DNA from 2 places in the Mesorhizobium sp. L103C119B0 genome. Region 1 is predicted to be linked to the other one. Evidence: predicted binding sites of a transcription regulator. Region 1 holds the regulator's gene; the other holds the start of a gene.

Region 1 (15,822 bases):
GACACACATCATGGTTCCGAAATCGGAGACCGTATCCATGAAAGGGTGTTTGCAAGTGCGAGTCCAGCCCCAGATGGAGGCCTGCCTGTCAGATCAGCGGCCGACGGCCTTCGCTTAGGCCCTCCCAGCGCGCGAGATCCTTCAGCCCCTCCCCGTCGATCACTTCGCAACCGCCGTCGCGCCAAGCGATCAGCTTGCGATCGATGAGCTTGCGGATCGTCTTGTTGGTGTGGACCAGCGACAGGCCGAGCGTATCGGCGACATGCTGCTGGGTAATCGGGATTTGCACCGGCGCCTTGCCGTTGAGCCCGACTGCCGCCGCGCGGCTGGCGATGAAGGCAATGAGATAGGCGGTGCGCTCGACCGCCGTGCGCCGACCGACGCTGAGCAGGTTCTCGTCCAGCATGCGCTCCTCGCGCGACGCCAGCCAGGTAATGTCGTAAGCAAGGCCCGGATGGTTGCGGTAGAGCTCGTGCAGGTTTTCACGCTCGAAGACGCACAACAGCATGGGCGACAGCGCCTCGACCGAGTGCTGCATTTCGCCCATCAGGCTGCCCTGCAGCCCGATAAGATCGCCGGGCATGGAGTAGTTCAGGATCTGGCGCCTGCCGTCCGACAATAGTTTGTAGCGGAAGGCCCAGCCCGAAAGCACGGTGTAGAGATGAGCACTTTGGCTGCCTTCGACCAGCACTGTGGCGCCCTTGTCGACGGCCAGTTCGCCCTTCTTGAACATGCTGACATAGGCAAGCTCCTGCTTCTCGAATTCCCGGAACACCGGCAATGGCCGAAGCGGGCAGATCTCGCATGGGTACTGACGGCTGGAAAACGAACGACCATTCTGGCCAGACATTTCGATCCCTCTTTCGAAAGTCTCTTGCCAGAGACTGAGTGCTACGCCTTTGCAAGGCCGCGGTTCCGCTGCCGATGGCATGTCTTTTTTAAATGACAGGATGGCAAATAGCGATCATGACTCGCTACACTCCACTGAGGCGAATTCGAAGCTCGCTTGTGGAGTAGAGCCGGTGGGCGAACTTTTCGGATTAAGGCCTGACCGATCCCCCAAGGTCCACGATGCGGTTGACTGGAGTCACGGTACCCGATGCTGCAAGAATTGAGGAGAGATTGCCAAGTGCCGCCATTGCTTGAGGGATTGCGAATTCTTGTCTTGGAGGATGAATTCCTGATCGCCATGGATGTCGAGCAGCTTTGCCGCGACCATGGCGCGAACGACGTAGTGATTGCCCGCGCTCTGGCCGAGATCGATGAGCAGAAGGTCGTTGGCGAGTTCGACGCCGCTATCGTGGACCTCATGCTGGGCGGAACGTCCACACTCGATTTCGCCGCGCGGCTGCGCCAATCGGGCCTGCCGTTTGTCTTTGCCTCCGGCTATTCGGACCCCGATGAGATCAAAGGGTCTTTTCCCGGCATCCGCCTGGTCACCAAGCCCTATTCGGGGACCGATCTCGTCGAGGCTCTGGCGGCGGCCTGCGGCCGCGCGCCAGTCTGAGATATCTTCGATGCGTATGTGTAGAGAGCCCAGGCCCGCAAACGGGGCCTCCGCCGTCAGGCAGCGTTTGAACCCGTCACCTGGGACGAGATCGCGTCCGGCCCGTATTCGTCTTCGCCGGAGATTTTGAGGATCTCCTGCAACCGCGTGCGGGCCCGGCTGACCCGGCTCTTGATCGTTCCGACCGCACAGCCGCAGATTTCGGCGGCCTCTTCATAGGAAAAGCCTGAAGCGCCGATGAGGATGATGGCTTCGCGCTGGTCCTCGGGGAGTTGCTCGAGCGCGCCGCGGAAATCCTTGAGGTCAAGCTGGCCGTGCTGAGCCGGATGAACGGCAAGCCTGGCCGTCATGATGCCGTCGCTGTCCTGCACCTCGCGGCCGCGCTTGCGCATCTGGGAATAGAACTCGTTGCGCAGGATGGTGAACAGCCATGCCTTGAGATTGGTGCCGGGCTGAAAGCTCTCATGCTTGTCCCAAGCCTTGACCAGCGTCTCCTGCACGAGATCGTCGGCCTTGTCGGCATTCTGCGTCAGCGACACGGCAAAAGCCCGCAGGCTCGGGATCGAGCCGAGCAGGTCGGTCTTGAACCCTTGTGAGACAGCTGCCATGCCTCAGTCCTTCTTCTGTGCGGGTTCGGCCTTTTCCAGTTGGCTGAGCAACTGGGCAAAGCGATCCGGCACATTGTCCGAGACCAGCTCGTCATAATACTGTTTGAGTTTACGGCCAATTTCCGAATTCGCCCCGAGCGGGTCGCCGGAATTGGCCCGGCGCCTGTCAGCGGCGCCAGCCAGCGTTTCTTTATTCATGTCCTTCATTTCGCCCTTAAATCCAGCGCCCCGAGCCGCCCCATTACACAACGCAAAGCGGCCCCCTCGTCTGGTTGCCCATCGCACCACAAACGTCGCCCGTGCAGTTTCGTTCCACAAGTGTCGGAACTTTTTCGCAAAACCCGCGTTTGGGTGTTGGGGCTTGCAATCAGCTTGACCTGCAATCTATGCAATCACGTCATCTGAGGGAGACGTCTACCATGAGCCTTTCCGCAACCATCGCTCCGCACCTGCCGTTCCTGCGCCGCTTTTCACGCGCCGTATCCGGATCGCAGGAGAGTGGCGATGCGCTGGTCGCCGCGATGCTCGAAGCCATCATCGCCGACGTCGACATCTTCCCGCAAGCGTCAAGCGACCGCATCGCGCTCTACAAGGTATTCGCCAAACTGTTCACCTCCATTGCCATCCGCGTTCCGCAGGAGCAGGCGCAATCGGCATGGGAGCAGCGCGCCGCTGCCAATCTGAACGCCATTGCGCCACGGCCACGCCAGGCTTTCCTGCTGGTCGCGGTCGAAGGCTTCGGTGAAGACGAGGCAGCTGAAATTCTCGATGTCGACGCCAAGGAATTCTCCGAACTGCTTGCCCAGGCGAGCAACGAGATCTCTCGCCAGGTGGCGACCGATGTGCTGATCATCGAGGACGAGCCGCTGATCGCCATGGACATCGAGGAAATGGTCGAGAGCCTCGGCCACCACGTGGTCGGAACCGCGCGCACCCATACCGAGGCGGTGGCGATGTTCGGCAAGACAAGGCCGAAGATGGTGCTGGCCGACATTCAGCTTGCCGATGGCAGCTCGGGTATCGATGCGGTCAACGAAATCCTGTCGTCGACTTCGGTGCCGGTAATCTTCATCACCGCCTTCCCCGAACGTCTGCTGACCGGCGAGCGGCCTGAACCGGCCTTCCTCGTCACCAAGCCGTTCAATCCCGACATGGTCAAGGCGCTGATCAGCCAAGCGCTGTTCTTCGACCGGCAGGCCAAGGCCGCCGCGTGAAGTAGGGCCTTCAATCTCCAACTTTTCGCCGCCTCGCAGCGTTGGCGGCACTGGCGATCGCCTAACCCGGCGATCGGCGGCTGCCCGTCGCGCCGTATCGCGCTCACGCGCGCGAATCAATTCGCGTCCGGGCCTCTTCCAAAGACCTTCTTTTTCGGCAAATGGTGGAACAAACAGCAATCACTCACGTTCTTGATCCAGTATCGGAAGGAGACAGATCATGCTCTACTGGGCGCTCGTATTTCTCGTCGTGGCGATCATCGCCGGCGCGCTTGGTTTCGGCGGCATCGCCGGTACCTCGGCCGGTATCGCGCAAATATTGTTCTTCATCTTTCTCGCCTTCCTCGTCATCTCGCTTCTGGCCGGCCTGTTCAGACGGGCATCGTAGGAGCGGGCGAAGAACACTGGAAGCCGCACCCCTCAAACGGTTTCCAGCCACCGCCGGGCGATGTCCTCCAACGGGACATCGTCCGGCGGACCTTTTCTGGGGACCTACTCAGGAACTGAGTCCAAGTGAATCGTTCGGTCCTGATCAGGTGGACAGGTGATTGATGCGTTCCATTGGCGGAGGCGAGAGCGGACAGGGCGACGAGGTGATCGCACTGCACCCGGCTGAAAGCGGAATGCAGCTTGGCCGGGCCTTGCTTCACGCTCTGCACAATGCCGGCATTTCCGTCCTCTATCAGGATCGTGAATTGAAGACTGTATGGGCCCGCAACATGCGTGCGCCGTGGGTTTCCGACACAGCCGACAGCAACGGCGCGTTGCCACCGGCGCAAGCTGAGCAAATCGCCGCCGCCAAAAGCAATGTGATCGCTTCCGGCAATCCGGAACGCCTTGAACTGAGTGTTCCCACCGGTGATGGCATGCGCTGGTTCCAGGTATGGGTCGATGCCGATCGGGGCCATCGCGGCGACGTGCAGGGCGTCGTCACCACGATGGTGGAAACCACCGAGCAGAAACGCCGCGAACAGACGCTGAAGACGCTGTTGCGCGAAGTCAGCCACCGCTCCAAGAACCTGTTGGCCATCATCCAGAGTATTGCCACCCAGACCGGCCGCTATTCCGAGACACCCGACGATTTCCTGAAGCGCTTTCGCGGCCGCCTGCAGTCACTGGCTTCCTCCCAGGATCTGGTAACGTCGTCGAACTGGCGGGGTGCAGCACTTCGCGAGCTTATCCGCGGCCAGGTCGTTCGCTACGGCGCCGATCCCGCGCAGAGCCTGCGCTTCAATGGCGTCAACCCCTACCTCAATCCCAACGCGGCCATTCATATTGGACTGGCAATGCACGAACTCGCCGTCAATTCATTCAGCTACGGCGCCCTGGCGCGGCCGGACGGCTTTGTCGAGGTAACCGCCGATCTGTCGAACGTCGCAGAGGCCGCAGACAAGCCGGCTTTGTCGCTGACCTGGGTCGAGGCCATTGTCGCCAATGATAACAGGCGCACCGAGAAACGCTTCGGCAGCGTTGCCCTCGAACGTGTCGTGCCGGCATCGCTGAACGGCACGGCGACGCTGGAGATCACCAGTGACCGCCTCGAATATCGCCTCGTCGTTCCGCACGGCAATTTCGAAACCGAATGAGCGGCGGGATTCCTTAACCGGCTGTTCACCATAAAATCCGATGCTGTGGTTCCCAGAGATTGCTGGATCTTGACCGATTCAACCGATGTTTCGGCCGCAGCCTGCAACGCGAGTATGGGAGGAATGATCATGACGGTTGCCGATATGAACAGGCTGGAGCAGGCCGCCCGGGTGTCCATGAGCGGCTTTCAGGATCCTGACGCTTCAGCCTCGCCTTTGCAGCACGCCTGGCATCCCTTGCTTCGCGTCGCCGCTGTCGCGCTCGTCGCCGCTGTTGTGCTGATCGTGGCGTCGCAATTGGCCTGAGCCAGATGCTCAGGTTCACGCTGCTCCCAAGCAGCCTGGCTCAGAAGCTGTCCAGCTCGTAGCCGACCAATTATTAACGCCCCTTTCGGCACAGGAACTTTGACGGCTGTGGACCGTTCTTATGGCGAGAGGACGTATCGCCGTGGAACACATCGCCGCTTTGCTTTTGGTAATTGGCTGTTCGAACAACATGACCGAATGTCGTGAACTGCCGGTGCCGGTCAGTGTTTTCGAAACCGCCGAAGCATGCACGGCAGAACGTCCATTCGCTGCCGGCGACGTGCAGGGTCAGGCCGAGCACGTCGTTGCCAAATGTCTTACGGTCGACCCCGCGCTGGAGGATGATTACGACCAGATCGTCTGGAACGTGCGCCCGGACGGCACCCTCGACGCGTCTTTGCAGATTTCCAGTGTCGTGGTCGCGTCGAACGCCACGCGCCGCGAAAAAGACTCTCTTAGCCAACAATAAGATCGAGCGGGCAAAGGCTGCTGTTTCGTGCTAAATAGCGGCTGGAGCTTACTAAAGTGAGGACAAAGTGAGGAGAGATTCTATGCGGAAATTGATTATTGCCATGGTTGCGGTGGTCGCCGTCAGCGGCTGCAGCACGACCGAGCAGGATGTCGGTGTCGGCGCCGGTGTCGGTGCTTTGGCCGGCGGACTGATCGGCGGCGGCAAGGGTGCGCTGATCGGCGCAGCCGTTGGCGCCGGTTCCGGCCTGCTGGTGCGCAACCTGCGCAACGGCTATTGCCAGTATCGCGACAATCGCGGCCGGCTCTACACCGCTCGCTGCTGATCCGCTTCAAAAGCGTCAGACAATCGCGACGGAGACCGGTCAGCCGGTCTCCGTTTGTTTGACTGCATCAGGCTGCGGGATCCTGATTTCCACCGTAAGCCCATCGATGCGAAAATCTCGGGCAATCGTGCCGCGCAATTCGCGCGTGACATTGAGGTCGATCAGCTTGGTGCCGAAGCCGGTCTTCGCCGGCGCTTCGAGTTCCTTCTGCCCGGCCTCGCGCCAGTTCAGAACCAGCATCCGCTCGGACCCGCGCCCCTCGAACGACCAGTCGACCTTGAGCGCACCCACGGAATTGCCGGCCTCGCCATATTTCAGCGCATTCGTCGCCAGTTCGTGAAAGGTCAGGCCAAGCGCCTGCGTCGTCCTCTCGTCGAGCAGCACCTGAGGCCCTGACAATATCCCTTCCGGAAGCTCCTTGCCGAACACCTGGCCGAGCTCGATGCGCAGCAGGTCGCCAAGATCGGCCTTCTGCCAGCGCGAACGCGTCAGCATATCCTGGGAAGCCGCCATTGCCTGCAGGCGGGCTGAGAAGGAAGTTGAGAACTCCTTCACGTCGGTTGCTTGCGCTGCCGTCTGGCGCGCAATCGCCAGCACCCGCGTGATCGAATTCTTGATCCGATGCTTCATCTCCTGCAGCATCAAATCCTTTTCGAGCAGGCTTTTTTCCGTCGTTTCATGCAGCAGCGACTTGGCGTCGTAGGCGCGCTCCTGGTAGCGCGCCACCAACGCGATGGCCCCGGCCAGAAGCAGGCCGAACAGCCCGAGCATGACCGGAATGGCGCGCGAGGACGGTTGCGAAAATGCACTTGTCGGCCGGAACAGCACCGTCCACGGCCGACCGGCGACGATGATCTTGCGCGTCACCAACAGCCTGTCGCCAAAGCTCGCAACCGGCGGCGTTTCCGACTGGAACAGAAGATTGTCGGCGTCGGCCGTGCCGTCATAGACCGCGGTGTTGACCGGCAGCAAAGGCGTGCGGCTGAGCGCGGTCTGGAACAGGTCGCGGGCGCGGAAGGCCGCGTAGAGAAGGCCTGATGTCGATGATCTGGACGCATTGATACCATCCGGCGCGGTTTCGACATTGAGCCTGACGAAGACCAGGAAACCGGTAAAGGTCTGCGCCGCGCCAGTGTCCTGGCCGAGCTGGACCAGACCGCTTGCGTGCTGTGCGTCATCGGCCATCGCTTTTTCGATCGCCTCGCGCCGCACCGGCTCGGTGAACATGTCGTAGCCGATGGTGGATTCGTTGGCAGGGTCGAGCGGCTCGAACAGCACGACGGGCGTGCGCCATGGCTGTGTCGTGTCCGGATAGACCGTGTGGGCGGCGCCGCGGTCGCGCAACATGTCGCGCTCGACCGCCGCTTCGTCACCGGTCTTGGCCAGCCTGAGATAGCCGATGCCGCGCAGGCCGGCGAAATTGTTATCGACATCGAGGGCGCTGAAGAAGGCCTTGAATTCGCTACCTGAAATCTCGCCATTGCGGGCGTCGAACAGCGCCTGCGTCGAGCGCAGCAGTGACAGATGCAGATCGATACGGCTTTCGATGCGGTTGAGCGCGTCGTCGGCCGTCGCCTCGAACTTGATGCGCGCCGCTTCCTGGGTCGCGAAATAGGCGAAGCCCGCCATCGTCAGGCTGATCAGTGCAACGGCAATGAAGGCAAGGATCGGGAAAAACTTCTTCAACGCAGGCCCATGGACGGTTCGGGACCTTTATGGGCAAGTCGCCGCGGCAAGACAATGGCGCGGCCAAGCCATAATGACAGCTGGCATATCATGCATATTTAGCCGGCTTATCGATCTCGAGCATCAGTGAACATGACAGCTGACGATAGCGTGGTCTCAGGCCGCGATCTTCAGCGCACCCGGACCGGGAATGGCGCCGGGCGGGCACTTTCCCAGGATGATCATGCCGAGCACTTCGTCCTGCGTCACATCGGTGGTGAGCGCGGTGCCGACGACCTGGCCGTTCTTCATTACGCAGACCCGGTCGGCAAGCTCGAACACGTCGTGAATGTCGTGGCTGATCAGGAAAATGCCGATGCCGTCGGCCTTGAGCTGCTTTACCAGTTCGCCGACCTGCGCCGTCTCCTGCGGCCCAAGCGCGGCCGTCGGTTCGTCCATGATCAGGATGCGGGCGTTGAACAGGATGGCGCGTGCGATCGCCACCGACTGGCGCTGGCCGCCCGATAGCTTGATCACGGGCTCCTTGAAGCGCTGGAAGCGCGGATTGAGCCGGCCCATCACCTTGCGCGCCTCGGCCTCCATGGCGACATCGTCGAGTGTCCCCCACGCGGTCATCAGTTCGCGGCCGAGGAAGAGGTTGGCGGCAGCGTCGACATTGTCGGCCAGCGCAAGCGTCTGGTAGATCGTTTCGATGCCGTATTTCTTGGCGTCGCGCGGATTGGAGATCGAGGCCTCCTGGCCGTTGACCAAGATCTGGCCGGCATCGCGCTTGTAGGCGCCCGACAGGATCTTGATCAGCGTCGACTTACCGGCGCCGTTGTGGCCAAGCAGCGCCACCACTTCGCCCGGGAAAAGATCGATGGACGCATCGTCGACGGCGCGAATGCCACCGAACGCGATCGAGATGTTGCGCATGTCGATCAGTGGCGTACCGGTGGGAGCAGTTTTTTCCATAATCGTTCCTCCCTAGACGCGCTTGCGGTAGACGGTGTCGAGCCAGACGGCGATGACCAGGACAGCGCCAACGACAATGCTCTGCAGCGGCGAGTCGATGCCGAGCAGCACCATGCCGGATTGCAGCGACTGCATCAGTAGCGCGCCGAGCATGGCGCCCATCACCGTTCCGGCGCCGCCCGCGAGCGACGTGCCGCCGATGACAGCGGCCGCGATCACCAAAAGCTCGTCCAGTGTGCCCAGCGCATTGGTTGACGCATTGAGACGGGCCGACGAGATCGCCGCGCTGATTGCAGCCAGCACACCCATGATCATGAACACCTTCATGGTCACCCAGCGCGTGTTGATGCCGGCGAGTTCCGCTGCCTCCGGATTGCCCCCGATGGCGAAGACATAGCGGCCGAAACGCGTGCGCTTGGTGATGAACGTCATGATGATGCCGACAATCACCGCCATTAGCACCGGTATGGCGATGCCATGCGCGATGAACAGCCCGCCTTCGGGAACGGTGATGCCGTTCTGCTGTGCGTACTGGCGCACGATGCCGATCGGCCATGGATAGGAATTGGCGATCCACACGGCGCCGAGGATGGCCGCGCAAGTGACCACGCCAAGCAAGGTCTCGGCCCAGACGGGGCGCAGTGGAAAGCTGAAGCGCTTGCGCTGTGAGCGACCGTTGAGCAGCGCGAAGGCGACCGCCGCGCAGGCGACGATGCCGACGATCCAGCTGGCAGCGGCGCCAATCGAGCCGCGTGGTCCGCCGCCCATCAGCTGGAAGGTGGCGTCGAGTGGCGCGACCGTGCGCCCGCTGGTGATGAGCCATGCCATGCCACGCCAGACCAGCAGGCCACCAAGCGTCACGATGAAGGCCGGAACCTGCATATAGGCGATGATGAAGCCCTGGAACGCGCCGATCAGCAGACCAAGCACCACGCCGGCGGCAAGCGCGACGACCCAGAGCCAGGGGTTTCCAAGCTGGAAGCCGATGACGCGAATCAGGAATTCGGCCTGTGCCACGCCCATGATCATGCCGATCACGCCTTCGACGGAGCCCACCGAAAGGTCGATGTTGCGCATGACGATGACCAGTACCATGCCGGTCGCCATGATCGCGACCGAGGAGGTCTGCACCGACAGGTTCCAAAGATTGCGCGGCGTCAGGAAAAGCCCGCCCGACAGGATATGTATGCCGACCCAGATGACCAGCAGCGCGCCGACCATGCCGAGCATGCGCGTGTCGAGCTCGGTCGCCTTCAGGAACCGGGCGACCGCGCCGAGTTCAGACGCTCGTGCCGTATCGGCCTGCGGATTTGAGGTCGTGTCGGTCATGATGTCCTCCAGCGGCTTGCCGTCTGGCGCGGATGCCGGACCACAGCCTAGAAGTTTGCCGCCGATGGCGGAAACACACAATTCTCGTAGAGAAAACGCCGCGGCTTGACAGCCGCGGCGCCTCATTTCTTCAAGTCGTCGAGATCAGTTGCAAGCCGCGACGCTGCCTGCGGCGACGCCTGTGCAGACTTCGTCCTTCTTGATCCAGCCGGCGTCGATGACGACGTTGAGGTTGTCCTTGGTGATCGCGACGGGGGTCAGGAACAGCGACTTGACGGTGTTGCCGTCAGGCGTGGTGAAGTCCTTGGCGCCGGCAATGTCGCCCGTCTTCTTGCCATCGGCAAGCTGCGAGGCGATCTCGGCGGCGTTCTTGCCGAGTTCGCGCGCGTCTTTCCACACCGACACCGTCTGCGTGCCGAGCGCGATGCGGTTCAGGGCGGCATGGTCGCCGTCCTGGCCCGAGACCGGAACCGTTCCGGCAAGGCCCTGCGCCGTCAGCGCGGCGACAACGCCGCCGGCGGTGCCGTCATTGGCCGCAACCACGGCATCGACTTTGTTGTCGTTGGCGGTCAGGAACTGTTCCATGTTCTTCTGGGCGTTGGCCGGCAGCCAGCCATCGGTATAGGCCTCGCCGACATTCTTGATCTTGCCCGAGTCGATGGCTTCCTTGAGCACTTCCATCGAGCCCGAGAACAGGAAATCGGCATTCGGATCCGAGCCAGAGCCCTTTATGAAGACATAGTTGCCTTCGGGCTTCGCCTTGAACACTTCGCGGGCCTGCATGCGGCCGACTTCCTTGTTGTCGAAGGTCAGGTAAAAAACGTCCTTGTTCTCGATCAGGCGGTCATAGCCGACGACCGGAATGCCTTCGTCCAGCGCCTTCTGCACCGCCGGGCCGATGGCCGAGGCGTCCTGCGCCAGGATGATCAGCGAGTTGGCGCCCTGCGAGATCAGGCTTTCGACGTCGGTCAGCTGCTTGCCGGGATTGGACTGCGCGTCGGCCGAAATGTACTTGTCGCCGGCGGCTTCGATCGCCGTTTTCATCGCCGCCTCGTCGGTCTTCCAGCGCTCTTCCTGGAAGTTCGACCACGACACGCCGATGACCTTGTCCTTCGCCTGCGCGACCGACATCAGCGCCAGCGACATGGCGACACCCGCCAGCATGGCGGCTGCAAATCTGTTCATTATAACCCTCCCTGCGCCGCCCACGGCGCGACAAAACCGGCCCGAAGGCCTGCACAAAGAGGCTCCATTTTTTCGAGCCTCGAAAAAACACTGGTTCAATGATAAGGCACTGTCAACATCGATTATGATGGATTCTGATAGCCTTGCCGAATTTTTTCGAGCTCCGCAATAAACAATGACAGGGCTGCCGGCGTCTGCCAATATTTGGCTGGTGCCGTCGAACGCCTTCACTATCATGAGGCGCGAGGAGGCCGGGAGGAAAACAAATGTCGGTTGGGATCCGCCACGACGATCTGCGCCGTCGCAACCGTGCGATGGTGATTTCGGCCGTGCGCCGGGCCGGCCAGCCGTCGCGGACCGAGATTGCGGCGACCACCGGCCTCAGCCATTCGACGATATCGGCAATCTCGTCTGATCTAATTCAAGAAGGCATCCTGATTGAAGGCAAGCCTGGCGAGACCGGCTCGCTGAAACGCGGCCGGCCGCAGGTCGGCCTTGGCCTCAACCCGGAAGCGGCGGCGGTCATGACCGTGGTGCTGTCGCTGAACTTCCTCTCCGTCACCGTCATCGACTATGCCGGCCAGGTGGTCGCGGAAGAACAGCGCCGGCTCGACACGCTGACCATGCCGCGCGACGAGCTGATCGGCGAATGCGTAGCAATCGTCGGGCGGCGTCTCGCGGACCCGGACCTCGATGTCCAGAGCATCGCCCGCATTGCCATGGGCATCCAGGGCATCACCGATTCGCAGGCGCGGGCCATGCTGTGGTCGCCAATCACGCCACTGACCGACATTGCCTTCGCCGACATGTTGGAAGCGGAATTCGGCATTCCTGCCACCATGGAGAACGACTGCAATATGATGGCGGTGGCCCTGCAATGGCGCCAGCCCGAGCGCTACCGCGACAATTTCATCGCGATCCTCTTGTCGCACGGCATCGGCATGGGGCTGGTGCTGAAAGGCGAACTGTTCACCGGCACCCATTCCTCGGGCGGCGAGTTCGGCCACATGATCCACCGTCCGGGCGGCGCGCTCTGCCGCTGCGGGCGGCGCGGCTGCGTCGAGGCCTATGCCGGAAACTACGCCATCTGGCGCAGCGCCAAAATGATGAGCGAAGATGCCGAGCCGGTCGATATCGGCGACGCTGATATGCGCGCACTCGCCGCGCGCGCCCGCGAAACCGATGGCCCGGAGCGCGAAGCCTATCGCAAGGCCGGTGAGGCGCTCGGCTTCGGCCTCGGCAGCCTGTTTGCGCTGATCGACCCGGCGCCTGTCGCCATGGTTGGCGTCAGCGCCGCCGCCTTCGACCTGATCGAGCCGGCATTGCGCGAAGCGATCGCCCAGACCGCCGGCGGCCAGCACTCGAAATCGATCTCCTTCGACACCGAGCCCAACGAGCTGCCGCTGATCCGCGAAGGCTGTGCCATGCGCGCGCTCGGCTTCGTCGATCAGGAGATTTTCGCGCCGGGCATTCAGGCCAAATCCGGCAAGCATGTCGCCTGAATGGCCGGCAACGGCGCGACGCGCAGCATCCTAGTCTTCCCTGATCGCGTAGCCGGCGCCGCGAATGGTACGGATGACATCCGGCATGCGGCCGTTGTTGACCGCTTTGCGTAAGCGCCCGACATGGACGTCGACGGTTCGCTCGTCGATGTAGATCGTCTCGCCCCAGACATTGTCGAGCAGCTGGCTGCGCGAGAACACGCGGCCGGGATGGCGCATCATGAATTCGAGCAGCCGGAACTCGGTCGGTCCGAGCCTGATCTCGCTCTTCTTGCGGTAGACACGGTGCGACTCGCGGTCGAGCACGATGTCGCCGACCTTGAGCACGCTGGACAGCACTTCCGGCTTGGCCCGGCGCAGCAGCGCCTTCACGCGCGCCATGAACTCCGGCGTCGAGAATGGCTTGACCAGATAGTCGTCGGCACCGGTGGACAGGCCGCGCACGCGATCGCTTTCCTCACCGCGCGCGGTCAGCATGATGATCGGCAGCCGCTCGGTTTCGGGCCGCACTCTAAGCCGCCGGCAGAGCTCGATGCCGGAAACAGCGGGCACCATCCAGTCGAGCACCAGGAGATCGGGCACGTTTTCCTGCAGGCGGATCTCGGCCTCGTCGCCGCGTGTCACCACCTCGACGTGATAGCCTTCGGATTCGAGGTTGTAGCGGAGGAGCACGCCTAGCGGCTCCTCGTCCTCCACGACCATGATGCGTGGCGCGATCATAGGCAGTTCACCCTCATCAGGCCGGCGTGGCCATCGCCGTCTCGTCCTGCTTCGGACGATTGGCGGGCAATTGCTGGCCGGTCAGCACATAATACGCATTTTCGGCGATGTTGGTGACATGATCGCCGATGCGCTCAAGATTCTTGGCGCAGAACAAGAGATGCGTGCAGGCGGTGATGTTGCGAGGGTCTTCCATCATGTAGGTCAAGAGCTCACGAAACACGGACGTGTATTTGACGTCGATGCGCTCGTCGTCATTCCTGAGTTTTGCAAGAGCTGCCGCATCGGTGGCGGCATATTCCTCGACGACGCCTTGCACCTGGATCAGCACCAGCTGCGCCATGGCATCGATGGAGTGCGAGAGGTCGCGCGGCGTGACGCTCAAGCCCACGGTGCCGACGCGTTTGGCGATGTTCTTGGCGAGATCGCCGATGCGCTCGAGGTCGCCGGCCATGCGGATCGAGCCGACCACGGCGCGCAGATCGTTGGCCATCGGCTGGCGCTTGGCGATCAGCGTGATGGCGCGGTCGTCCAGTTCGCGCTGGCGCGCATCCATGATGGCGTCGTCGGAAACGACACGCTGTGCCAGCGCATTGTCCGAATTGAGCAGCGCCCTGGTCGAGCCGCTGACCATCGAGCCTGCCAGATCGCCCATGTCGCGGATCAGCTTGCTGATCTGCCCGAGCTCTTCATCGAAGGAGGCGACGGTATGTTCACCCATGATCTTGGTCCTCGTGCCTGAAAATTCACCCGCCGGACGGCTCAGCCGAAGCGGCCGGTAATGTAGTCCTGGGTGCGCTTGTCGTCGGGGTTGGTGAACATCTTGTCGGTGGCGCCCTCCTCGACGAGATAGCCGAGATGGAACATCGCTGTACGCTGCGACACGCGCGCCGCCTGCTGCATCGAGTGGGTGACGATGACGATCGTGTAGTTCTGGCGCAGTTCGTCGATCAGCTCCTCGACACGGGCGGTGGCGATCGGATCGAGCGCCGAGCAGGGCTCGTCCATCAGGATCACCTCCGGCGACACGGCGATGGCGCGCGCGATGCACAGGCGCTGCTGCTGGCCGCCGGACAGGCCGGTGCCGGGCTCCTGCAGGCGGTCCTTGACCTCGTTCCAGATCGCAGCCTTCTTCAGGCTCTGCTCGACGATCTGGTCCATGTCGGACTTGCGCTTGGCCAGCCCATGGATGCGCGGGCCGTAGGCGACGTTCTCGTAGATCGACTTCGGGAACGGGTTGGGTTTCTGGAACACCATGCCGACGCGGGCGCGCAGTTCGACGACATCGATGTTCTTGTCGTAGATGTCGTCTTCATCGAGCGTGATCTTGCCGGTCACCCGCGCCGAATCGATGGTGTCGTTCATGCGGTTGAGGCAGCGCAGGAAGGTCGACTTGCCGCAGCCGGACGGGCCGATCAGCGCCGTCACCTGGTTCTGGCGGACGTCGAGATTGACGTCGAACAACGCCTGCTTCTCGCCGTAGAAGACGCCGACCTTGTCGCCGCGCATCTTGATGACTTCGTTCGACTTGGCGTTCATTTTGTCGCCCACTGCATTCTCAAGGGACTGTTCGGTCATGATGTTCATACCAAATTGCCTTTTTTCTACCAGCGCCGCTCGAACCGGCGCCGAAGCACGATCGCGGTGATGTTCATGGCCATGAGGAAGACGAGCAGGATGATGATGGCGCCGGACATGCGCTCGACAAAAGCGCGCTCAGCCTCGTTTGCCCACATGTAGATCTGCACCGGCAGCGCGGTCGCCGGATCGAAAGGCGTCGTCGGATAATCGGCGACGAAAGCGACCATGCCGATCAAGAGCAGCGGTGCTGTCTCGCCGAGCGCACGCGCCAGGCCGATGATGGTGCCGGTAAGGATGCCTGGGGCGGCAAGCGGCAGGATGTGATGGAACACCATCTGCATCTTGGAGGCGCCGAGACCTAGGGCCGCCGAGCGGATCGACGGCGGCACCGCGGCGAGGGCGGCGCGCGTGGCGATGATTATGGTCGGCAATGTCATCAAGGTCAGCACCAGGCCGCCGACGAAGGAAGCCGAGCGCGGCATGCCGAGGAAGTTGATGAACACGGCAAGGCCAAGCAGACCGAAGACGATCGACGGCACCGCCGCGAGATTGTTGATGTTGACTTCGATCAGGTCCGTAAAGCGGTTCTTCTTGGCGAACTCCTCCAGATAGATGGAGGCGGCGACGCCGATCGGCAGCGCCAGCAACAGCACGATCACCATCATGTAGAACGAGCCGATGATCGCCACGCCCATGCCCGACGTTTCGGGCCGGCTAGAGGCGCCATAGGTGAACAGGCCGGTGTTGAAATGCTCGGCCATCACGCCGTCGGCTTTAAGCTTGTTCATCCAGTCGATCTGCTGGTTGGACACCTTGCGGCGCGCTTCATCGACGCCGAGGTCGATCTGGC
Region 2 (4,487 bases), on a different contig from region 1:
ATCGACACCGACCCGCTGATTTCCACCGATGCCGGCGGCCATTGGTGGGATGTCGCGGTGCCGGAAGTCTCCGCACGGCCGCAGGTCAACGCAGCCCGCAAGGCCTACGACGAAAAGCGGCAGATGCAGACAATCGGCGATTGATGTACATGCACCCGGCCCCTACCTCCCCCTTGTGGGGAGGTCGGACCGAAGGTCCGGGTGGGGGTCTGGCGCCGCACCCCACCTCGCTGCTTCGCAGCGACCCTCCCCACAAGGGGGAGGGTGAACAAGAAACCGGAGCTAAAACTTGAAAGCCAAACTGGGCATGTCCCCCATTGCGTGGTGGAACGATGATCTTGCCGAACTCAGCGACGACGTCTCGCTGGAAGAGTGCCTGCGCCAGTCGCGCTCGGCCGGCTTCACCGGCATGGAAATGGGCCGCCGCTTTCCCAATGACCCCGAAATCATGCTGCCTATCCTGAAAAAGGCCGACGTGACGCTGTGCGGCGGCTGGTTCTCCGGCACGCTGGTCGATGAGGACATGGGCAAGAACAAGGATCGCATCCAGCCGATGATCGACCTGTTCAAGGCGGTGAATGCGCCTTGCATCGTCTATGGCGAGGTCGGCCGCTCGATCCAGGGTGATCGCTCCAGGCCTCTCACCACGAAGCCGAAATTGTCCAACGACGAGATGAGGGCCTATGCCAGGCGCCTCACCGAATTCGGCGAATGGTGCGCCGAGCAAGGCATGCCGCTGTCCTATCACCATCACATGGCGGCGGTGGTCGAGACCGAGCCGGAGCTCGATGCCTTCATGCGCCATTCCGGCGAAGGCATTCCGTTGCTGCTCGATGCAGGGCATCTCGCCTTTGCCGGTGGCGACGTGCTGCGCGCCATCGACAACCACCACAAGCGCATCAGCCATGTCCATGTGAAGGATGTGCGCATGGGCGTGATCGACGGGCTCGACCGCACAAAGCAGTCCTTTCTCGACGCCGTGGCGCTCGGTGCCTTCACGGTGCCTGGCGACGGTTCGCTCGATTTCGGCGCCATCGTGCAGCGCTTCGCCGACCATGGCTATGAAGGCTGGTTCGTCGTCGAGGCCGAGCAGGACCCGAAAAAGAACCCGCCGCTGAAGATGGCCCACGTGGGTTACAAGGAGCTGATGCGGGTGATGACGGCGGCCGGCTACACGGTCGAGACGCAAGGCTTTCCCAATGCGTAAGCCGGTCCGATGAAGGATTACGAGCACCCGTTCTTCCGGCCGCTGTGGCGGCGCGTTGCCGTCGTCGCCGTCTGCGTGATCTGGGCCGGAATAGAATTCGCCTCCGGCACCCCATTCTGGGGCATCATTGCGCTCGGCTTTGCCGCCTACGCGGTGTGGCAGTTCTTCTATCTTTACAAGCCGGTGGAGGAGAGCAAGGCTGCGCCTGATCGACCGAAGACCGGCGAAGCGAAGGCGGACGCCGAACCGAAGGAATGAAGCGGCCGTGGCTCGGAAGGGCTTGCGGGTCGGACACTCGACACCTGGCGTATCGCCTACGTCGGTGATTGGCCGGAACGTCCCTCGCTTCGTCATCCTAGGGTCTTCGCGACGGAGCTTCGCTCTAGGATGACGAAGTTGAGAGGCCGACCTCGAAGACTTGCGATAGGAGAGACAAAACATGTCGAAACTGCTCGTCAAAGCCGACAAGGGCCATGGCCGCGTCGCCCATGTCACGCCCAAAAGCGCCGGATGGACCTATGTCGGCTTCGACCTGCACCGCCTGAAGCCGGGCGAGACCGCATCCGGCAAGACGCAGGATCGCGAAGTCTGCCTGGTGTTCGTCACCGGCAAGGGCACGGCAAGGGCCGGCGGCCAGGAACTCGGCCTGCTCGGCGAGCGCATGTCGCCCTTCGAGGGCAAGCCGTGGTCGGTCTATATTCCGGAGGGTTCGGACTGGTCGGTCACCGCCGACACCGATCTCGAACTCGCGGTCTGCTCGGCGCCGGGCCTGGGCGGCGGCTTGCCCGTTCGCGTCATCGCACCCGACGACCTCGGCCAGGAGACTCGGGGCAAAGGCACCAACACGCGCTACGTCACCAACATATTGCCCGAGGGCAAGCCCGCCGACTCGCTGCTGGTGGTCGAGGTCATCACGCCCGGTGGCCACACATCGAGCTACCCGCCGCACAAGCACGATCAGGACAATCTGCCGGCCGAATCCTATCTTGAGGAAACCTATTACCACCGCCTCAACCCGCCGCAGGGCTTTGCCTTCCAGCGCGTCTACACCGACGCCGACAAGTCGGGCGCCCGCGAACTGGACGAGGCGATGGCGATCGAGGACGGCGATGTCGTGCTGGTGCCCAAGGGCTATCATCCGTGCGCGGCCTGTCACGGCTACGACCTCTATTACCTTAACGTCATGGCCGGGCCGAAGCGGACGTGGAAGTTCCACAACGCGCCCGAGCACGAATGGCTCATGAAGGCCTGATCGGCCTTCGCTTGCGCCGGAAGAAAAATCGTCGGCTAACGATCCATGGGGTCGATTTGCCTTCGAAAACTCGCATAAGCTTCGTCAATCCGTCATGGAAATCACCTATGGCAGCGGGCTGACGAGGATTTTTTTCGATGCGCTACGCCATCTATTTCACCCCGAGGCAGGACGAGCCGTTGGCGCGGATCGCCGCCAACTGGCTGGGTCGCGACCCCTTTGGCGCCGCCACCAGGCCGGTCGAGGCGGTGGGCGAGCTGTCGGCGGCCGAAGTCGCCTTTCACACCGCATCGGCGCGGCGCTACGGTTTTCATGCGACGCTGAAAGCGCCCTTCCGGTTGGCCGCCAACGAAACCGAAAGCTCGTTGCGCGCGGCGCTGGACGCCTTTGCCAAAGCAACGCCGACGGTCACCATCCCGCGCCTGGTCGTCAGCCAGATCGATGGTTTCTTCGCTTTGGTGCCGGAAGGTCCGCTGCCGCCGCTCAACCGTTTCGCCGATGATGTCGTGCTTAGCTTCGACCGTTTTCGCGCGCCGCTCACCGAAGCGGAAATCGAACGGCGCAGCCCGGATTCGCTGAAACCGGCCGAGTTCCGCAATCTCTGTCAGTGGGGCTACCCCTACGTGTTCGAGACCTTTCGCTTCCACATGACGCTGTCCGGCCGGGCCGGGCCGCAGGAAAGCCAACGTCTGCGCGCGGCAATCGACAGCCTGTTCGCCGATGTGCTGCAGCAGCCGGTGCTGGTGGATGCGCTGACGCTGTTCGTCGAAACCGAACCGGGCGCTCCGTTCATGGTGCTTTCGCATCATGCGCTCGGCCGCCGCGCTGCCCGAAAAACCGCCTAACCGCAATTCGTCCGAGTAACCAGGGACCGCCTGAAATGACCGCCGAAACTGTTCTCCACAACGCCCGCATCGTGCTTGCCGACGAGATCGTCGAAGGGTCGCTCGTGCTGCGCGACGGTTTTATCTCCGGCGTCGACGCCGGCACCGGCCACACCGGCGGGGGCATGGGCGGCGAGGACATGGGCGGCGACTACATCATTCCCGGCCTGGTCGAGCTGCACACTGACCATCTCGAAGGCCACTATGCGCCGCGCCCGAAAGTGCGCTGGAACCCGATCGCCGCCGTCCTTGCCCATGACGCGCAGGTGGCCACCGCCGGCATCACCACCGTGCTCGACGCTTTGCGTGTCGGCATGGACGAGGACGCGGATATTACCTCCGACGACATCCGCAAGCTCGCCGGCGCGATCGAGGACAGCGTCGCGAAAGACCGGTTGCGGGCCGACCATTTCTTGCACCTGCGCTGCGAGGTCTCGGCGCCGGATTGCTTGCGGGCTTTCGCCAATTTCGATGGCGACGAGCGGGTCAAACTGGCCTCGCTGATGGACCATGCGCCGGGACAGCGCCAGTTCGTCAATCTCGAGACCTACGCCTATTACTACCAGCGCAAGCTGAAGCTGACCGATCGCGACTTCCAATTGTTCTGCGAAAAGCGGATGTCGGAATCAGCGAAGAATTCGGGACCGAACCGGGTGGCGATATCAGCCGCCTGCAACGAGCGGGGCATTGTGCTGGCGAGCCATGACGACGCCACATCGGGCCATGTCGACGAAGCGATCGAGCAGGGCGTGCGCGTCGCGGAATTCCCGACCACGCTGGAAGCCGCCAAGGCCTCGAAGGATGCCGGGCTCGGCGTGCTGATGGGCGCGCCCAACGTCATGCGCGGCTCCTCGCATTCGGGCAACGTCTCGGCCCGCACGCTGGCCGGCGACGGCCTGCTCGACATATTGTCGTCCGACTACATTCCCTTCAGCCTGATCCAGTCGGCCTTCTTCCTCGGCGACGTCGTCGAGGGCATTTCCCTGCCGCAGGCGGTTGCGATGGTGTCGAAGAATCCGGCCGAGGCGATCGGCCTAAACGACCGCGGCGTCATCGAACAGGGCCGCCGCGCCGACCTCGTGCGTGTGCGCGTCGACGACCATGTGCCGGTCGTGCGCACTGTCTGGCGCCAAGGGCGCCGGGT

The links. The regulator PhoB, encoded in region 1, activates phosphate uptake and scavenging genes when phosphate is short. The targets are predictions, from matches to a motif close to TGTCATNNANCTGTCAT.
Region 2: the regulator PhoB is predicted to act here: its motif matches at 2,539-2,555, upstream of X728_RS141860 (DUF1045 domain-containing protein).

The regions. Positions count from the first base shown of each region.
Region 1 is NZ_AYXE01000010.1:46,726-62,547, forward strand. It holds gene X728_RS148825 (Crp/Fnr family transcriptional regulator) at 89-850, opposite strand; gene X728_RS148820 (response regulator) at 1,190-1,507, shown strand; gene X728_RS148815 (sigma-70 family RNA polymerase sigma factor) at 1,564-2,115, opposite strand; gene X728_RS148810 (NepR family anti-sigma factor) at 2,119-2,322, opposite strand; gene X728_RS148805 (response regulator) at 2,535-3,329, shown strand; gene X728_RS1000000169110 (DUF1328 domain-containing protein) at 3,550-3,717, shown strand; gene X728_RS148795 (PAS domain-containing sensor histidine kinase) at 3,881-4,915, shown strand; gene X728_RS1000000171055 (hypothetical protein) at 5,045-5,221, shown strand; gene X728_RS148785 (hypothetical protein) at 5,364-5,690, shown strand; gene X728_RS148780 (YMGG-like glycine zipper-containing protein) at 5,773-6,015, shown strand; gene X728_RS148775 (CHASE domain-containing protein) at 6,055-7,701, opposite strand; gene X728_RS148770 (ATP-binding cassette domain-containing protein) at 7,858-8,655, opposite strand; gene X728_RS148765 (sugar ABC transporter permease) at 8,668-9,984, opposite strand; gene xylF (D-xylose ABC transporter substrate-binding protein) at 10,129-11,169, opposite strand; gene X728_RS148755 (ROK family protein) at 11,436-12,671, shown strand; gene phoB (phosphate regulon transcriptional regulator PhoB) at 12,702-13,391, opposite strand; gene phoU (phosphate signaling complex protein PhoU) at 13,408-14,112, opposite strand; gene pstB (phosphate ABC transporter ATP-binding protein PstB) at 14,154-14,978, opposite strand; gene pstA (phosphate ABC transporter permease PstA) at 14,996-15,822, opposite strand, start outside.
Region 2 is NZ_AYXE01000018.1:90,967-95,453, forward strand. It holds partial or broken gene iolD (3D-(3,5/4)-trihydroxycyclohexane-1,2-dione acylhydrolase (decyclizing)) at 1-144, shown strand, start outside; gene iolE (myo-inosose-2 dehydratase) at 290-1,207, shown strand; gene X728_RS141870 (hypothetical protein) at 1,217-1,465, shown strand; gene iolB (5-deoxy-glucuronate isomerase) at 1,647-2,459, shown strand; gene X728_RS141860 (DUF1045 domain-containing protein) at 2,597-3,304, shown strand; gene X728_RS141855 (alpha-D-ribose 1-methylphosphonate 5-triphosphate diphosphatase) at 3,340-4,487, shown strand, end outside.